DNA from 4 places in the Fictibacillus sp. S7 genome. Region 1 is predicted to be linked to each of the others. Evidence: riboswitches for the same ligand, from Rfam matches in the RefSeq annotation. Region 1 holds a riboswitch; each other region holds the start of a gene.
The links. Region 1 has a riboswitch for S-adenosylmethionine ahead of DMO16_RS10720 (methionine ABC transporter ATP-binding protein). Riboswitches for the same ligand answer to the same signal wherever they lie in the genome.
Positions count from the first base shown of each region.

Region 2: linked by a shared signal. The riboswitch ahead of DMO16_RS12925 (sugar ABC transporter substrate-binding protein) and the one ahead of DMO16_RS10720 (methionine ABC transporter ATP-binding protein) in region 1 are both predicted to bind S-adenosylmethionine.
Region 3: linked by a shared signal. The riboswitch ahead of DMO16_RS12590 (bifunctional homocysteine S-methyltransferase/methylenetetrahydrofolate reductase) and the one ahead of DMO16_RS10720 (methionine ABC transporter ATP-binding protein) in region 1 are both predicted to bind S-adenosylmethionine.
Region 4: linked by a shared signal. The riboswitch ahead of DMO16_RS00960 (methionine biosynthesis PLP-dependent protein) and the one ahead of DMO16_RS10720 (methionine ABC transporter ATP-binding protein) in region 1 are both predicted to bind S-adenosylmethionine.

Region 1 covers NZ_QJKL01000001.1:2,097,221-2,100,969, reverse strand. The annotation lists gene DMO16_RS10730 (ATP-grasp domain-containing protein) at 108-1,307, shown strand; gene DMO16_RS10725 (general stress protein) at 1,415-1,858, shown strand; SAM riboswitch class I at 1,965-2,084, shown strand; SAM riboswitch class I at 2,165-2,275, shown strand; gene DMO16_RS10720 (methionine ABC transporter ATP-binding protein) at 2,365-3,396, shown strand; gene DMO16_RS10715 (methionine ABC transporter permease) at 3,386-3,749, shown strand, end outside.
Region 2 covers NZ_QJKL01000001.1:2,511,434-2,515,182, forward strand. The annotation lists gene DMO16_RS12920 (sugar ABC transporter ATP-binding protein) at 1-63, opposite strand, end outside; gene DMO16_RS12925 (sugar ABC transporter substrate-binding protein) at 128-1,243, opposite strand; SAM riboswitch class I at 1,368-1,478, opposite strand; gene DMO16_RS12930 (hypothetical protein) at 1,757-2,425, opposite strand; gene cidR (cidABC operon transcriptional activator CidR) at 2,503-3,390, shown strand; gene DMO16_RS12940 (acyl-CoA thioesterase) at 3,626-3,749, shown strand, end outside.
Region 3 covers NZ_QJKL01000001.1:2,435,257-2,439,005, reverse strand. The annotation lists gene DMO16_RS12590 (bifunctional homocysteine S-methyltransferase/methylenetetrahydrofolate reductase) at 1-1,724, opposite strand, end outside; SAM riboswitch class I at 1,820-1,936, opposite strand; gene DMO16_RS12585 (MBL fold metallo-hydrolase) at 2,037-2,966, shown strand; gene DMO16_RS12580 (spore germination protein) at 3,046-3,294, shown strand; gene DMO16_RS12575 (spore germination protein) at 3,335-3,577, shown strand; gene DMO16_RS24930 (spore germination protein) at 3,677-3,749, shown strand, end outside.
Region 4 covers NZ_QJKL01000001.1:194,424-198,172, reverse strand. The annotation lists gene metC (cystathionine beta-lyase) at 1-1,027, opposite strand, end outside; gene DMO16_RS00960 (methionine biosynthesis PLP-dependent protein) at 1,020-2,138, opposite strand; SAM riboswitch class I at 2,218-2,332, opposite strand; gene hxlB (6-phospho-3-hexuloisomerase) at 2,407-2,955, opposite strand; gene hxlA (3-hexulose-6-phosphate synthase) at 2,952-3,590, opposite strand; gene DMO16_RS00945 (MFS transporter) at 3,587-3,749, opposite strand, start outside.

The sequences.
Region 1 (3,749 bases):
AAGCTGATTTTTGCTTGCTGATTAAATCGCAAGCTTAATGGAGTTTAAGGGTATGAAAAAAAAGGTATTGAACATGTAATTGAGGCATGATCAGGAGGTACAAATGCATGCAGAAAAGTAAACCCATCATTGTTCCGCGTTACACCTTTTCAGAAATTTATGGGCCTGACTTGATTTTTAACCCCAGGCCATCGTTTGCCCATAATAAATGGATCCCGGATTGTCCAGTCAAGCTTGATTTATTAACTGGCAGCCAGTTTGCTGTAATGGGAGAAATGCCGGTTATTTGCAGCCGGTCCGTAACAACCAGGCAGGCGATAGATCTATATGAGAGGGCCGGACTGCAGCTTCGGTTTCCCATGCATTATTACTCCACTGAAGAAGATTACCGCAATTTGTTCAAACGGCTTGAGGACGAACGGAAACGGATGGTGGTTCAGCATATTCATCCTGAAGAAGAAATGTCAGCTCTAAACTACTGGATCGACCCGAAGCTGGTTCAGTATTTGAATAATAAAGCAAATCTTGAAGAGCTGGTGCCGGAAGGGCATGCACCAAAGCGTGTGAGTACCACAGCTGCAAAGCTTCATGAACATCTCGAAGCTTTTTCGCTTCCATGTGTTGTTAAAGCAGCGACGAATGAAGCAAATGCAGCAGGCTTTGATGTGTTTATCTGCAAAACTGATGAAGATATCCAAAAGGCTGAGAAGTTTTTTGAAACCTGTGAAGGCATCGTAATCGAAGAGTATTTGGAAATTGAACACAATTACTGTGTTCAGTTTGCTTGTACATTTGATGAGAAGTTGATTTACCTTGGCAGTACTGTTCAAAATATTGATGAAAACGCAAAATATAAAGGAAACTGGGTGGACGAAGATTCTGAACCCGATAGCGAAGTCATTAAAATCGGCAGGCGAATTATGGAAGAGGGCTGTAAAAGAGGCTACAGGGGAATTGCCGGTTTTGATATTGCTGTTACGCCGGATGGAAGAAAGATCGCGTTTGATTTGAATTACAGGGTCAATGGTTCGACGGCGGCTCTGCTTTTGAAGGACAGCATCACTGAGCAGCTTGGGAAAAGGGTAGTCAAATATGTATCCTGGAAATCGTCAGGCGGAATTGAACCGTTATACGACACGGTAAAACAAGCGATTGAAGACGGATATTTTGTGCCGCTTTCCATCTATAACGGAAGCGAAAGTCCCTATGAGGATGCGGATACACTGATTCAGGGACTGGTCCTTGGGGACAGCAGGTACGAGGCTGATCAAAAAGAACATATTTTTGAACGGGCTGGTCTGTCCTGAACCCGTCAACAAAAAAACTCCGATAAGGAGTTTTTTGTGATTGTTTAGTGAAGTGGGGTTAGGGTAATTACTAATAAGAGAGCCATACGGATAAAGGAGGATAAGCAATGAGTAAAATGGTAATCGGGGTATATGATTCAGAAAGCGAAGCGATTGATCGCATTCAAGGATTGGTTGACCAGGGGTACAACGCCAAAGACATATCCATCCTGGCTAAAGACGATGGAACGATGGATCGGGTGGCTGACAAGACCAACGTTTCAGAAGAACATTTGGATGAAGATGTGAACGAAGCAGCCTATGGGACAATTGCCGGGTTTCTTTCCGGTATTGGCGGAGCCATTGCTGTTCCGGGTCTTGGCGTTCCTGGTATTGGGCCGCTCCTCGCCGCAGGGCCGTTTGCTTCCATGTTTTCGGAGGATTCAGAGGAAGACTTAAAAGAGCTCTTAATGTCCCTTGATTTGTCCGAACGAACGGCGGAACGTTATGTTCAGAAAGTGGAGCAGGGAAGTGTAATGGTTTTCCTTGAAAAGGATGCCGTAAAGCTTTAGAATAGGGCAATACATACTAACAATTCCAAGCGGATAGCTCGGAAAAATATTTGACAAATTGAAATCCCTGGTATATGATAGAGCACATCAAGTAAATATGACGTATTTCTTATCCAGAGAGGTGGAGGGACATGGCCCTTTGAAACCTCGGCAGCGGGTTTTTCGTTTTTTGAAAAAATACTGTGCCAATTCCACCAGGTTCCCTAAAGAACCTGGAAGATAAGAAGAGCAAATTTCTATTATGGAATTAACATTCTCTTCTTGTCTTGGAAGAGAATTTTTTATTGCAAAAAAAACTGAATGGTTTTCTTATCCAGAGAGGTGGAGGGACTGGCCCTTTGAAGCCTCGGCAGCGGGTTTCCGGCAAACGGAAATACTGTGCCAATTCCGTCAAGCAGTTAGCTTGGGAGATAAGAAGAGAAGCTTTAATCATTATTAGCTGGCCTCTTCTTGTGTTCACAAGAAGAGGTTTTTTTGTTGGAGCAGTTTGAAGGGGGAACACACGATTGATTCGATTTGAGGAAGTTACCAAGATTTATGAGAGCGGCAAAAACCAGGTCAAAGCACTTAACAATGTGAGCTTTGAAATAGATAAAGGAGAGATTTATGGAGTGGTTGGGTACAGCGGTGCAGGGAAAAGCTCGCTGCTGCGGTGTGTCAACTTGCTTGAGAAGCCTTCCTCCGGACGGGTGCTGGTGGACGGAGAGAACATGGCTGATCTTTCACCGAAAGAGCTCCGGAAAAAACGGAAAAACATTGGTATGATTTTTCAGCATTTCAATCTGCTGAATGCGAAAACGGTGTTTGATAACATAGCAACGCCTCTTTACCTCCAGGGAGAAAAGAAGAGTGCCATTAAAGAAAAAGTAAACAATCTGCTTGAGTTTGTCGGACTTTCCGAACATGGACATAAATACCCGGATCAGCTGTCAGGCGGTCAAAAGCAGCGGGTGGGCATTGCACGGGCGCTGTCTACGGATCCGGAGGTTCTGCTCTGTGATGAGGCCACCTCGGCGCTTGACCCGCAGACCACATCAAGCATCCTCGAGCTATTAAAAAGAATCAATAAGGAATATCACATCACTATTCTGATCATCACCCATGAAATGAATGTGATCCGTGAGATTTGCAGCTCGGTCGCGGTGATGGAGAAAGGTAAAGTGATCGAGAAGGGCAGTGTTTTTGAAGTCTTTTCCCGGCCGAAAACAGAAACCGCACGTCGATTTGTAAGCTCCGTCCTTCAGGATGAACTTCCTGATTCGCTGAAAAACATCTTGAGGAACCAGGACAAAAATCATCAGGTGTTCCGCATTGTTTTTACAGGAGCTTCAACAGGACAGCCGCTTTTATCTCAAATTGCAAAAAAGTTTGATGTCGATGTCAGCGTGCTGTACGGACATGTTACCGAACTGCAGGATGTTCCATTTGGAAATCTCGTAGTTCAGCTGATTGGGGACGAACTGGAAATCCGCAGGGCCGTCTTTTTTGCAGGACAGGGTGATGTGGAAGTAAGGGAGGTTATTGAACATGCCAGTTGATTGGAGTACATTCTGGGTCGACATCCTGGATGCGACCGGTGATACATTGATCATGGTCGGTGTTTCATTATTGGCATCGGCAGTGATCGGCATCCTGATCGGTATTATTCTCGTCGTAACGAGAAAAGGCCACATTCTTGAAAATTTACCTGTGTTTAATGTGCTGAATGCCATTGTGAACGTTCTCCGTTCCATACCGTTTATCATTCTCATGGTAGCCATCATTCCGTTTACACGTTTAGTTGTAGGAACATCCATCGGGACAGCGGCGGCGATCGTTCCGTTGATTGTATACGCAGGGCCTTATATTGCCCGGCTGGTGGAAAACAGCTTGCTGGAAATTGATCCGGGAA
Region 2 (3,749 bases), 410 kb from region 1:
CTCATTCAGCGCCTTTACCCCGGGAAACTCAATACTTATGTTCTTCATCTCGAGCAGTGCCATCGGCCGGTCTCCTTTATTCAAAGCAAACACCCTCTGCTGCTAGCCGAAGAGAGTGTTTGTATGTTTATTTTTTGTAATGGTCTTTCAGCGTGTCCATCCAATCTTCTTCAAACGCGTCCGATTGTCCCCACCCTTTAATTTCCTTGGACAGGTTAACCATATTTACGCCCTCGGAGGATTTTTGAAGATCCCTTTGGGAAACGAGAGAAGCATCCAGGTCATATTTTTGCGGTGTTTTTTCACCGGCAATTTTTTTTGCAAGGATTCTCATATCCACTGCACCGATCAGCTTTGGATCAACCGCTGCAGTATATTTCCATGGGCTGTCCTTCTTTTGGATTTCCTGAAGATCCGCGTTGGAGACATCAATGCCGTAAATTTTGATCTCATTTCGGCCCGCTTCCTTAATGGCACGAGCGGCTCCGATGGCAAATGCATCCCATGTCGCAAAGATCGCATCAATCTCTCCCTTTTTATGCTTGTTCAGCATGGCGGTAACGGCATTTTGCGTTTGAACGGAGGTGTCCGCTGAAGCTACACCAAAGCGCTCCACTTCTTTAATGCCAGGGTTCTTTTTCAACGTTTCTTTATAAACAGCATTGCGGCGAACCATTGGCGGGAATCCGTCCACCCAAAGGTACACAATGTTCGCTTTGCCTTTTTGTTCTTTCACAAGCTTGTCCAGTGCCAGCTTGGCCAATGCTTCATCGTCCTGGGATGTAAGTGTCACGCCATCCACCTTCGCGAGGTCCGGATTAGAGTCAAAAGTCACGACACTCTTTCCTTTTTCTCTGAGTTTTTGGATATCATTGATTGTTGCCGCATCATCTCCATGAGAAATAATGAAGCCGTCATAGTCCTCATTGGCCGCCTGGGCAATCGCATCGTGGAATTTCGCTGTATCTCCGTTGGCCGTATAGATATCAACGGTAAAACCGAGCGCTTCCCCTTCTGCCTTCGCTCCTGCCAAAAACTGTGCCGTATGATCATCTCCACCGATCTTTCGGATAACTTTGATTTTGGCACCCTGCCCCTTGGCGAATCGTTTTGGCACATTATCAAACGACACATTTTCATGTTTCTTTTCAGATGATGCCGTGTTACTGCCTGACGAGCAGCCTGTTAACAATAATGAGAGTGCGACCGCAGAGACTGCTGCGCTTTTTAAAAACTTCTTCATTTCCCCTATCCCCTTTTCTGTATGTCTCTCTCTTCTCAAAAGCTGCAGGGCCATCCCCTGAGCACATAAAAAAACCTCTCCGGAAAGAGAGGTTTCATCGCCTATGTAGACAAGGATTCGTCCTCTCTCATCTTTCAAAACAGCATAGCTGTTTTGCAGGATTTAGCACCAATTCCATAAATGGAACGGTTGCCGGGCGTCATAGGGCCAGTCCCTCTGCCACTCTTGATAAGAGATTGAATATTGAGTTAGTTAAAAATATAGTTATAACTTTAATCGGCGGAGAGAGGAAAGTCAATATATTTTTAAAAGGTTATTTTAAAAACCTTCGTTGCTTTTAGTGGCTGATTTCCGTTTGAGTATGCTCGCTTTCATCTATGATTATATCACCCCATAATATGGGAATAAAAAAACAGCGCTTTTATTCAACGCTGCTACGGATCCATCAAGAAATATCCCCGCCAAAAACCACGACATTCTGTACCTCTGGCGCAAACACCTGGCCATTCCATTTCATTGTGGTCTGCACATAACCGAGCCGGTCGGCGTTATACTGGCCGGCGATGTTCTGGTAAGCCAGTAATTCGCAGGTGCCATTGCGGTCAAAGTCGACCGGGTAAAGACCTGAAAGTCCGGAAACAAATCCTTGGATGGTTTTTTCAACTTGCCATTGGGATAATAAATCTCTGACAAGTACTGCCTGCCCCTGGTGGTTAGATCAATAATAAATTTCTGGTTCGTGGTGTAGCTGTTTACCTGAGCTTTGTAGTAGTCGAGGTAAAAGACCCGGTATTTGAAGAGGTCATTAAAGACATCAGAATCAAACAACGGCCTGAACTGGCTGCCTCTATAGGCAAAAACATAGGCATGTAGCATGCCGCCGCTTCCACCTGTATCCATTACCACCATGATGTCTTCCACCCTGTCTCCAGTAAAGTCACCAAGAAAAAGCGTGGGATTGTATCCTTGGTTTTGCTTGAGTGGTATTTGTGTATACTGATTGGTCCTTCCATCCTGCACAACTATCATGATATTGACCCAAAACGGACTGTCCGGTGTTTTTTCAGCAGTAATATAAATGGTATCGATGGAGTTGTCACCGATGACATTCCCCTTTTTCATATCGACGACCTGCCGCTCTCTGTACATGGCTATCCCTGCCTTCGCCTGATTTCCTAACACATTGTATGAGAAAGGCCCGGTTTTGGTTTTTATTCTCGATCGTGTTACACTACAAAAAAACTCAAGCAGGTGCATTCGTGGATATTAAACAACTACAGTACTTTATAGAAGTGGCAAAATACAATAGCTTTACCCGGGCAGCTGACGCTCTTTTTATCACTCAGCCTACGATCAGCAAAATGATTAAAAACCTGGAAGATGAGCTCGGTGTCGTTCTTTTTGACCGATCCCGAAAAGGGCTGACCCTGACGGATGCCGGCCGGACGATTTTTGAACAAGCTGTACTCGTGGATAAAGCGGTTAATAATCTGGAAATGGAACTCGATAACCTCCTCGGGTTAAAAAAGGGACACATTCGCATCGGTCTGCCTCCGATTCTGGATCCAAGACTCTTCCCCAAATTGATCGGCAGTTTTCATGATCAGTATCCGAATATTACGTTCGAGCTTGTGGAGGATGGATCAAAACGAATCGAAGAGGATGTTGCCAACCATCAGCTCGATATTGGCGTTATTGTGCTTCCTACCAACAATGAACTCTTTCAGCACTTTGCGTTTAAAGAGGAAGACCTGAGACTGATCATCCATCCGGACCACGAGCTGGCAGACCGTGATGAAATTTATTTGAGCGAGCTCAGCGAGGAGCCCTTTATTTTGTTCAACAAGGACTTCGTGCTTCATGACCGGATCATATCATCATGTAACCAGGCGGGATTCAATCCGCATATCACCTCCGAAAGCTCGCAATGGTCGTTTATCGAAGAAATGGTCATCTGCAAGCTTGGCGTTTCTCTGTTACCCGAAAGCATTTGCCGCCATCTGAACGATGAAGTCCGGGTCATTAAAGTGGTCAATCCTACAATAAGCTGGCATTTAGCCCTTATTTGGAACAAAGACCAATACTTATCGTTTGCCGCCAAAGAGTGGCTCAATTACGCCAAAGAACAGCTCGCGGAGCTTGAGTAATCAATAAAAGGCGGTTTTCTCTGTAGTGGATTGCCGCCTTTTGCCAAGATTTTTCTATGCCCATTCTTTATATCTGAAAGCATTTACATAGAGCCCATCTATGCAAACGATAAAAAATAACAATTTTACTTCCTTTTCTTGGAGGCGTACACTAGGAAACTGTAAGAGGGAAACGCAAGAAAACAACAGCGTCCCTTTAGCCGAGATACGTTAATCATGAAAGGAAATGATTGTTTTGAACGCAAAAAAAACAAGCGAAAGCCGCATTATTAATACAGACCAGGTATTAGCTGGTGATTTGAATAACTATAATACATTGTTCGGCGGAGTACTTATGAAAAAGCTCGATGCTGCTGCAT
Region 3 (3,749 bases), 340 kb from region 1:
GCTGCATCAATTAATGACTTTGAAATCGCCAGTCCTTCACGAGCCGCGGCTAACGGATCATCCTTGAATTCCGCCATCCGGTTCCTTACTTCATCACTCAGCTTGATGCCGGGCACTTCATAGTGAAGGAAATCGGCATTGCGGCTTGAAGTCAGCGGCATAATGCCGACATAGACCGGAACAGGGAGGTCTTTTACCGCCTCATGGAACTGCAGCAGTTTTTCCTCGGAATAAACAGGCTGGCTGATAAAGTAGTCTGCACCGGCTTCTATTTTCTTCTCTGCGCGCTGGACAGCACGGTCGAGTGCTTTCACATTCGGATTAAAGGCCGCTCCCACGGTAAAATGTGTTTTCTCTCCGAGGTCTTTACCGGAGAGGGAGACCCCTTCGTTAAACTGCTTGATCATTTTGATCAACTCGATCGATGTTACATCATAGACGCTGGAGGCACCCGGAAAATCACCCACTTTTGCGGGATCACCAGTAATGGCCAGAATGTCATGAAGACCAAGCGTGTGAAGGCCCATCAAATGGGACTGCAAACCGATGATGTTCCGGTCACGGCAGGCCAGGTGGACGATGGGCTGGGCACCGGTCTGCGCTTTTGCAAGAGATGACAGCGAGGTGTTGCAAATTCTTGGCGATGCCAAAGAGTTGTCTGCCAGCGTAATCGCATCTGCGCCTGCTTCCTTGAGGGCTTTGGCGCCTTCGAAAAATCGCGTCGTATCCAGTTTTCGGGGAGGGTCGAGCTCCACAATGACCGATCGGCGTTCCTGCAGTATTTCCGGCAAAGAGATTTGAGGCTTTTGCCCGGATGATGCAACAGCAATCGGCTCTGGCCGCTGCCGAACATTTTTTTCGGTAACAGGTGAGAGACCGTTCAGTTCCTCTGCGAAGGCCTCTATGTGGGCCGGTGTGGTTCCACAGCAGCCGCCAAGCAGACGGACACCCTGATTTCTGAAAAGAGAAGCACTGTTTTTAAAATACTCCGCATCGCCTTCATATTGAAACTTGCCATCCACATAGGAAGGAAGGCTCGCATTGGGATAGGCGGAAAGAAAAGCATGCTTTGGAATTTCTACTTCCTCCAGGGTTTTGATCATGTGGAAAGGGCCGAGCCGGCAATTGAGGCCGACGACATCGGATCCCAACTCTTCCAGCCGCTTGATCGCCGTATTCACCGGGGTTCTGTCGTTTAAGATGCCTACCTCCTGGAGGGAAATCTGTGAAATGATCGGCAGATCGGTCTGGCTTCGGGCGATTTTAAGTACGGCCTCCAGTTCCTCCAGATCATAGAAGGTTTCCAGAAGAAGCCCGTCTACACCCTCAAGGAGAAGGCAGTACAGCTGCTCCCTGAAGCTTCTTTTTATTTCTTCAAGAGACAAAGAACTGGGGCCGGTTCCCCGTATACCCCCAATGGTTCCAAGCACGTACGCCTTGCCGCCGGCTGCTTTTTTCGCTAGAGAAACGGCTGCGCTGTTTAATTCTTTTACCTGCTCCTCCAGTCCGTACCGCTGCAGCTTAATATAGTTGGCGCTGTACGTATTGGTCTGGATCACATTTGCCCCGGCCTGAATATAAGCCTGGTGAATCGACTGGATCTGTTCAGTGTGAGACAGATTCAGCTGCTCGAAACAGCAGTCGGTTCCATAGGAATACAGCAGCGTTCCCATGGCTCCGTCAGCGATCAGAATCTTGCTTTCTAGGTCTTTCAATAATCCCATTATGAGTCCTCCTGTTGGTTCGGTATCTTCCAGTGGCCCAAAAAAATAAAAAAAGCCTTCTTAAAGAAGAAGACTTTGAACATTCGATGTCATTCTTCTTATCTTTCAAGTTCTGCAATCGAACTTGTTGGACTTAGCACCTTTTCAGCTCGTAATCGCTGAAGGTTGCTGAGGTGTCAACGGGCCATTCCCTTAACCTCTCTGGATAAGAAACCAAATTGCTATAAAATTAGTTCTTTATACCTTACAATAATTATTAGAACATTTCAATAGCTTTTTACAATCTTGCTAGGATCGGGAGGAATCCGGACGATGAAGAAGTTCGCCAACCTTGACAATATTGAAAATACACATACATTTAAAGACTTACTCCGCTGGCAGCGGGAAAGACGAAGCAATAAAAAGGATTTGACCCAACAAATTCAGCAGAGCACGAATAAAGAGCCTCAGAGATTAAAAGAAAACCGCAGCATACACTCGATTACATGGATTGGCCATTCAACCTTTCTTTTGCAGGTGGGCGGACTGAATATCCTGACAGACCCTGTATGGGCTCCAAAAATGGGATTGCAAAAGCGGCTCACAGCCCCTGGGTTGTCCGCCGGGCAGCTGCCGGACATCGATCTTGTTCTGATCTCCCACGGACATTATGACCACCTTGATTTCAACAGCATCAAACAGCTAAAAGGAAAAATCTCTTTTTATGTGCCTGCCGGACTTAAAGGTTTGTTCCGCAAAAAAGGGTATCAGGCAGTAACAGAGGCCAACTGGTGGGAGGAGTTTGTGGACAGGGGCCTGAAGATTATGTTTGTTCCTGCCCAGCACTGGACGCGCAGGAGCGCTTTTGACATGAACACTTCCCATTGGGGAGGCTGGGTAATCGAAGACCTGAAAACGGAAGAAAGCGTCTATTTTGCCGGAGATACCGGTTATTTTCGCGGATTTCGGGACATTGGAGAACGTTTGAAGCCGGATACGGTGCTTATGCCGATCGGTGCATATGAACCGGAATGGTTTATGAAGGTATCCCATATCAACCCGGAAGATGCGGTTAAAGCGTTTCTGGAAACAGGCGCTTCTCTCTTTATCCCTATGCATTACGGCGCCTACCGTCTGGCGGACGATACCGGACCGGAAGCCCTTCGGCGGCTTGAAAAAGAGTGGGAGAAACAGAGCCTTGATGAGGCGAGGCTGAAGGTTTTGTCGCTTGGAGAGACGCTTTGGAAGCAGCCGGTTTCGTAACTCGGGAGATTCTGGGGTTTTCACCTTTAAGGGACATTTATCATACACTACACTAACACTTTTAAAGGTGGAGATAGCAATGGGGTGCATGGTAAATATCTATTATTTAAAAATAAACAGCCTGGCAAGCAACAGTTCATTGAATTTGGGATCCACATTCCATAACAGCCATACAGCCAATACCAAATCGACAGGGGACAACAGTTCTGTAGGTGACCATTCCCCGGCTGATGCGGTAATGAAAAACATGGTATTTGACCCGGATGTTCACGATCAAAATGAATTTGCAAACACAGATGCAGCGTTTACGAGCCAAAACCATACGTAACCGATAAGCCTGTCATTACTCAATGAAGGGAGGCCACTTTATGCCCTACCTCTTTAACATCTTTAACATCAAGACGAACGGTGTGACCATGAACGGTAACATTGACATTGGTCCCACGGTGCATAACAGCCATACAGCCAACACGAAATCTGTCGGTTCCACGGTTTCTTTGGGTGACTTTTCACCTTCCACTGGTTTCATGGTAAACAGTAATATCGATCCGGATATCAGCGACCAGGATCAAATCGCGAATCCATCCGCTCCAATCGTCGCCCAGCCGTAATATCTGTCCGCCTGTTTTTCTCGAATGGGGCAGTCTGTCCAAGCAGCTTTTTGTTCAAGCCATACACTGAAGGTAAAGACAAAAAGGGATGGAACAGATTTGCGTTATTCTTTTAAAATCGGCAGAATCAGTGTGAACGGTGTTACGATGAACGGTAACCTTGATATTGGGA
Region 4 (3,749 bases), 1.9 Mb from region 1:
ACATTTTTGCCGGATAGGATAAAATAGATTCCACCGCTCCGAGGCTCACCGCCAAAACAGGAATCTGAAGATGGGAAGTAAACGGCCGGACCAGCTGTTCGCTTTCCAGTTCAAATGAGAAGACAGCACCTGGCCCCTCCGCCTGGCTCCGATGTACAAAGTATCCTGAATGCTCCTTTAAGCCAGGGTAATGTACCTTTTTAATCAGCGGGTGTCCGTTTAAATAGTCTGCGAGTTTCCCAGCCGCTTCTACAGAATGACGGAGGCGTACGTATAATGTTTTCAGTCCCCTCATTAATAGCCAGCAATCCTGGACACCCAGCACGGCACCAAACGAGTTCTGCAAAAAGTAAAGGCGATCAGCCAGCTCTTCATCTTTCACCACGGCCAGACCTGCCACCACATCACTATGCCCGGCAAGGAATTTGGTTGCACTGTGAAGAACAATATCCGCTCCAAGCGACAACGGCTGCTGAAGAGCCGGTGTTAAAAAGGTATTGTCAACAAAGGTTAGCGCACCTTTCTCCTTCGCCAACTCGCTCACTGCCCGAATATCGGTCACTTTTAAAAGCGGATTGGAAGGCGTTTCAATATAAAAGGCTTTTGTATTGGGCTGGATTGCCTGTTCTACGGCATCAAGGTCAGTCATATCGACAAAAGTGTGGGTAATCCCCAGTCGTGAAAGCACCTGTGTGACCATTCGATACGTACCGCCATACACATCCTCTGATATGATCATATGATCTCCTTGGGATAAAAGAAGAAATGACGTAGAGATCGCTGCCATGCCCGATGCAAAGGCAAAGCCTCTGCATCCGCCTTCGAGCTCAGCGATTTGCTGTTCGAGTGCTTCTCTTGTCGGATTGGCAGACCGTGCATAATCATATTTTCCAAATTGATCAATATCCTCTTGATGGAACGTGGAGGACAGATGCATGGGCACACTCACCGCGCCGGTAGCCGGATCGGTTTTATGTTTATGATGCAGCAATTTGGTTTGAAAGGTATGACAGTTATGGTCACTCATAAATTACAGCCTCCTTCTGGACAATGTCCAGCGCTTGTTTTAAGTCGTTAATCAAATCATTTTCGTCTTCAATACCAACAGATAAACGCAAAAGCCGGTTGCAAACTCCGCGTGCTGTACGTATTTCTTCAGGAATGTCCGCATGTGTTTGGGTCGCGGGATACGTTACCAGACTTTCAACCCCGCCCAGGCTTTCGGCAAAGGTTATCAGATTTACGGACTTCAAAAAACGGGGGACCCATTCTTCTTTTTTCAGCCGGAAAGAGATCATGCCTCCCCTTCCCGGATAAAGGACGTCATCTACACCATCATGATTCTGCAGGAATTGAATCAACACCTTAGCGTTTTCTTCATGTTTTTTCATTCGAAGGGCCAATGTTTTCATTCCGCGCATCAAAAGCCAGGCATCAAACGGGCTTAACACGGCACCTGAGGCATTGTGATGGTACGAGAGCTCCTGGCACAATTCCTCGCCTTTGGCCGCAATCAGACCTGCGAGCACATCATTGTGTCCTCCGAGGTATTTCGTTGCACTGTGGATTACAATATCCGCTCCGAGCTCGATCGGCCTTTGCAGCAAAGGGGTATAAAAGGTATTATCAACGATAACGAGCAACCCATGTTTCTTGGCGAGACGTGCAACAGCTTCAATATCACATACCTCCATGAGCGGGTTGGTCGGCGTTTCCAGAAAAATGGCTTTTGTTTTTTCAGTGATCGCCTGTTCAATTTCGGCTACGTCTGCCGTGTTTACATAGATACTGGACAAACCCCATTTTTTGTATCCTTCTTCGAGCAGGCGGTAGGTGCCGCCATACAAATCACTGGATACAATCCATTCATCACCTGATTGAAAGAGGGAGAGGATGGCCGCAATGGCCGCCATCCCCGAGCTACAGGCAAACCCGGCGTCTGCTCCTTCCAAATCGGCGATCGCTTTTTCAAGCACTTCACGTGTCGGATTGCCTGTTCGAATATAATCGTAACCACTTGATTCTCCAATTCCGGTATGGCGGTATGCTGTAGAAAAATAAACGGGCGGATTAACCGTTCCCGTGCGGTCTTCACTTCGGTTTCCAATTTGAGCTAATTTTGTTTCTGTTTTATACATGGCAGCCTCCTAAGTCAAAAGAAAAAATAAAAAAGCCTTCTTAAGAAGAAGACTTTTGAATACCATCAAATTGTCGTTCTCCTTATCTCCCAAGTTCGTCATCGAACTTGCTGGACTTAGCACCTTTTCAGCAGAAATCACTGAAGGTTGCTGAGGTTTCATCGGGCCATTCCCTCTACCTCTCTTGATAAGAAAATCTAATCCGTATCTAATTGTAGTTCCTAGTGTACCGCAATTATCTGAATGTTTCAAGCTTTCTTTTTATATTTTATTCCGTGTTGCTGTGCCTGGACAGAACTTCCTCATGGCTGAGCGTTTTCTGTGTGCTGCTCCTCAGACATACCGCATCGCAAAACACATGAAGACACTGATCAAAAAGAGAGCTGAGTGGCTGTATGCTTTTGGCTTCATTCTCTCCCCTTTTCTTTGTAGCTGCCGGAAGGACAAAACATGTATCAGCCACTTGTGCCAGAGCAGAATCTCCATTTGCTGTAATGCATACTACTTTGGAGCCTGCCGACCTTGACCGTTCCGCCTGATGGATTACGGATTGTGTGGATCCTGAACCCGAAATGGCGATAAGACAATCCCCCTCGGCTACCGAGGGAGTTACCGTCTCACCAATGACAAAGACGTTATAGCCCAGGTGCATGAGGCGCATGGCAAATGCTTTTGCCATAAACCCCGACCTTCCCTCGCCAGCCACAAAGATTCTCGTTGTATTTTGGAGTTCTGAATCAAAACGCTCAATCTCTTCTTCTCCAATTTTCTCAATAACTCCCTGCATCTCTTTTACAATCACATTCAGTTCGTTCATACATTTTCTCCTGTCCGAATCGTTTTCCAAGCTGTATACATCTGTTTGGCTGCTTCCTGGATATTCGCAGCTTTCGTAATGGCGGACCCGACAACAATGATCTCCGGATTTTTTTCGGCAGCCATTGGGAGAGAGGATAGAGCAATTCCCCCTGCAAGGGCCAGTCGGTCAACAGGAAGCCTTTCTTTGTTCTGTTTCTCCATCGTTTTGTTGTCTGACTCCTGTTCATCTTTGCTTACATGTTCGCAAAATACGGCAGATGTATAGCTTAGCAGACGTTGCATTTGCTCAGATGAAACATTTAGCAGATCAATCATCACTTCTTTTCCATTTTCGTCGGCAACCTTCAAACAGGTTTCAATCGTTACGAGGGGAGCCGCCCCCATGACAGTTGCCATGTCTGCTCCTGCGTCAAAGGCTATGGAAAATTCATAGGCTGCATTATCAAAGGTCTTCATATCTGCCAGCACTGGTTTTAACGGAAACTCTTTTTTAATCTCAGAAATGCTCTCAACACCATATTCCTTAATTAATGAAGTACCGACTTCGATAAGATCAACATATTGCTCTGCCTCTTTTGCCGTTTCAATTGCCTCAGAAATCGTCATCCAGTCCAGGGCCAGCTGAATCTTCATTGAGAAACAACCTCCATTCTCTTTTTCGCTTCTTTTGCAGCCGGAGCTTTAACAGCCATTGTAAGCAATACGGATACAAAAAGCGCGGATGCCATGAATACGAAGGAAGCTGACGGCCCTCCGGTAACGCCGTTTAAATATCCAACAATGTAGGATCCA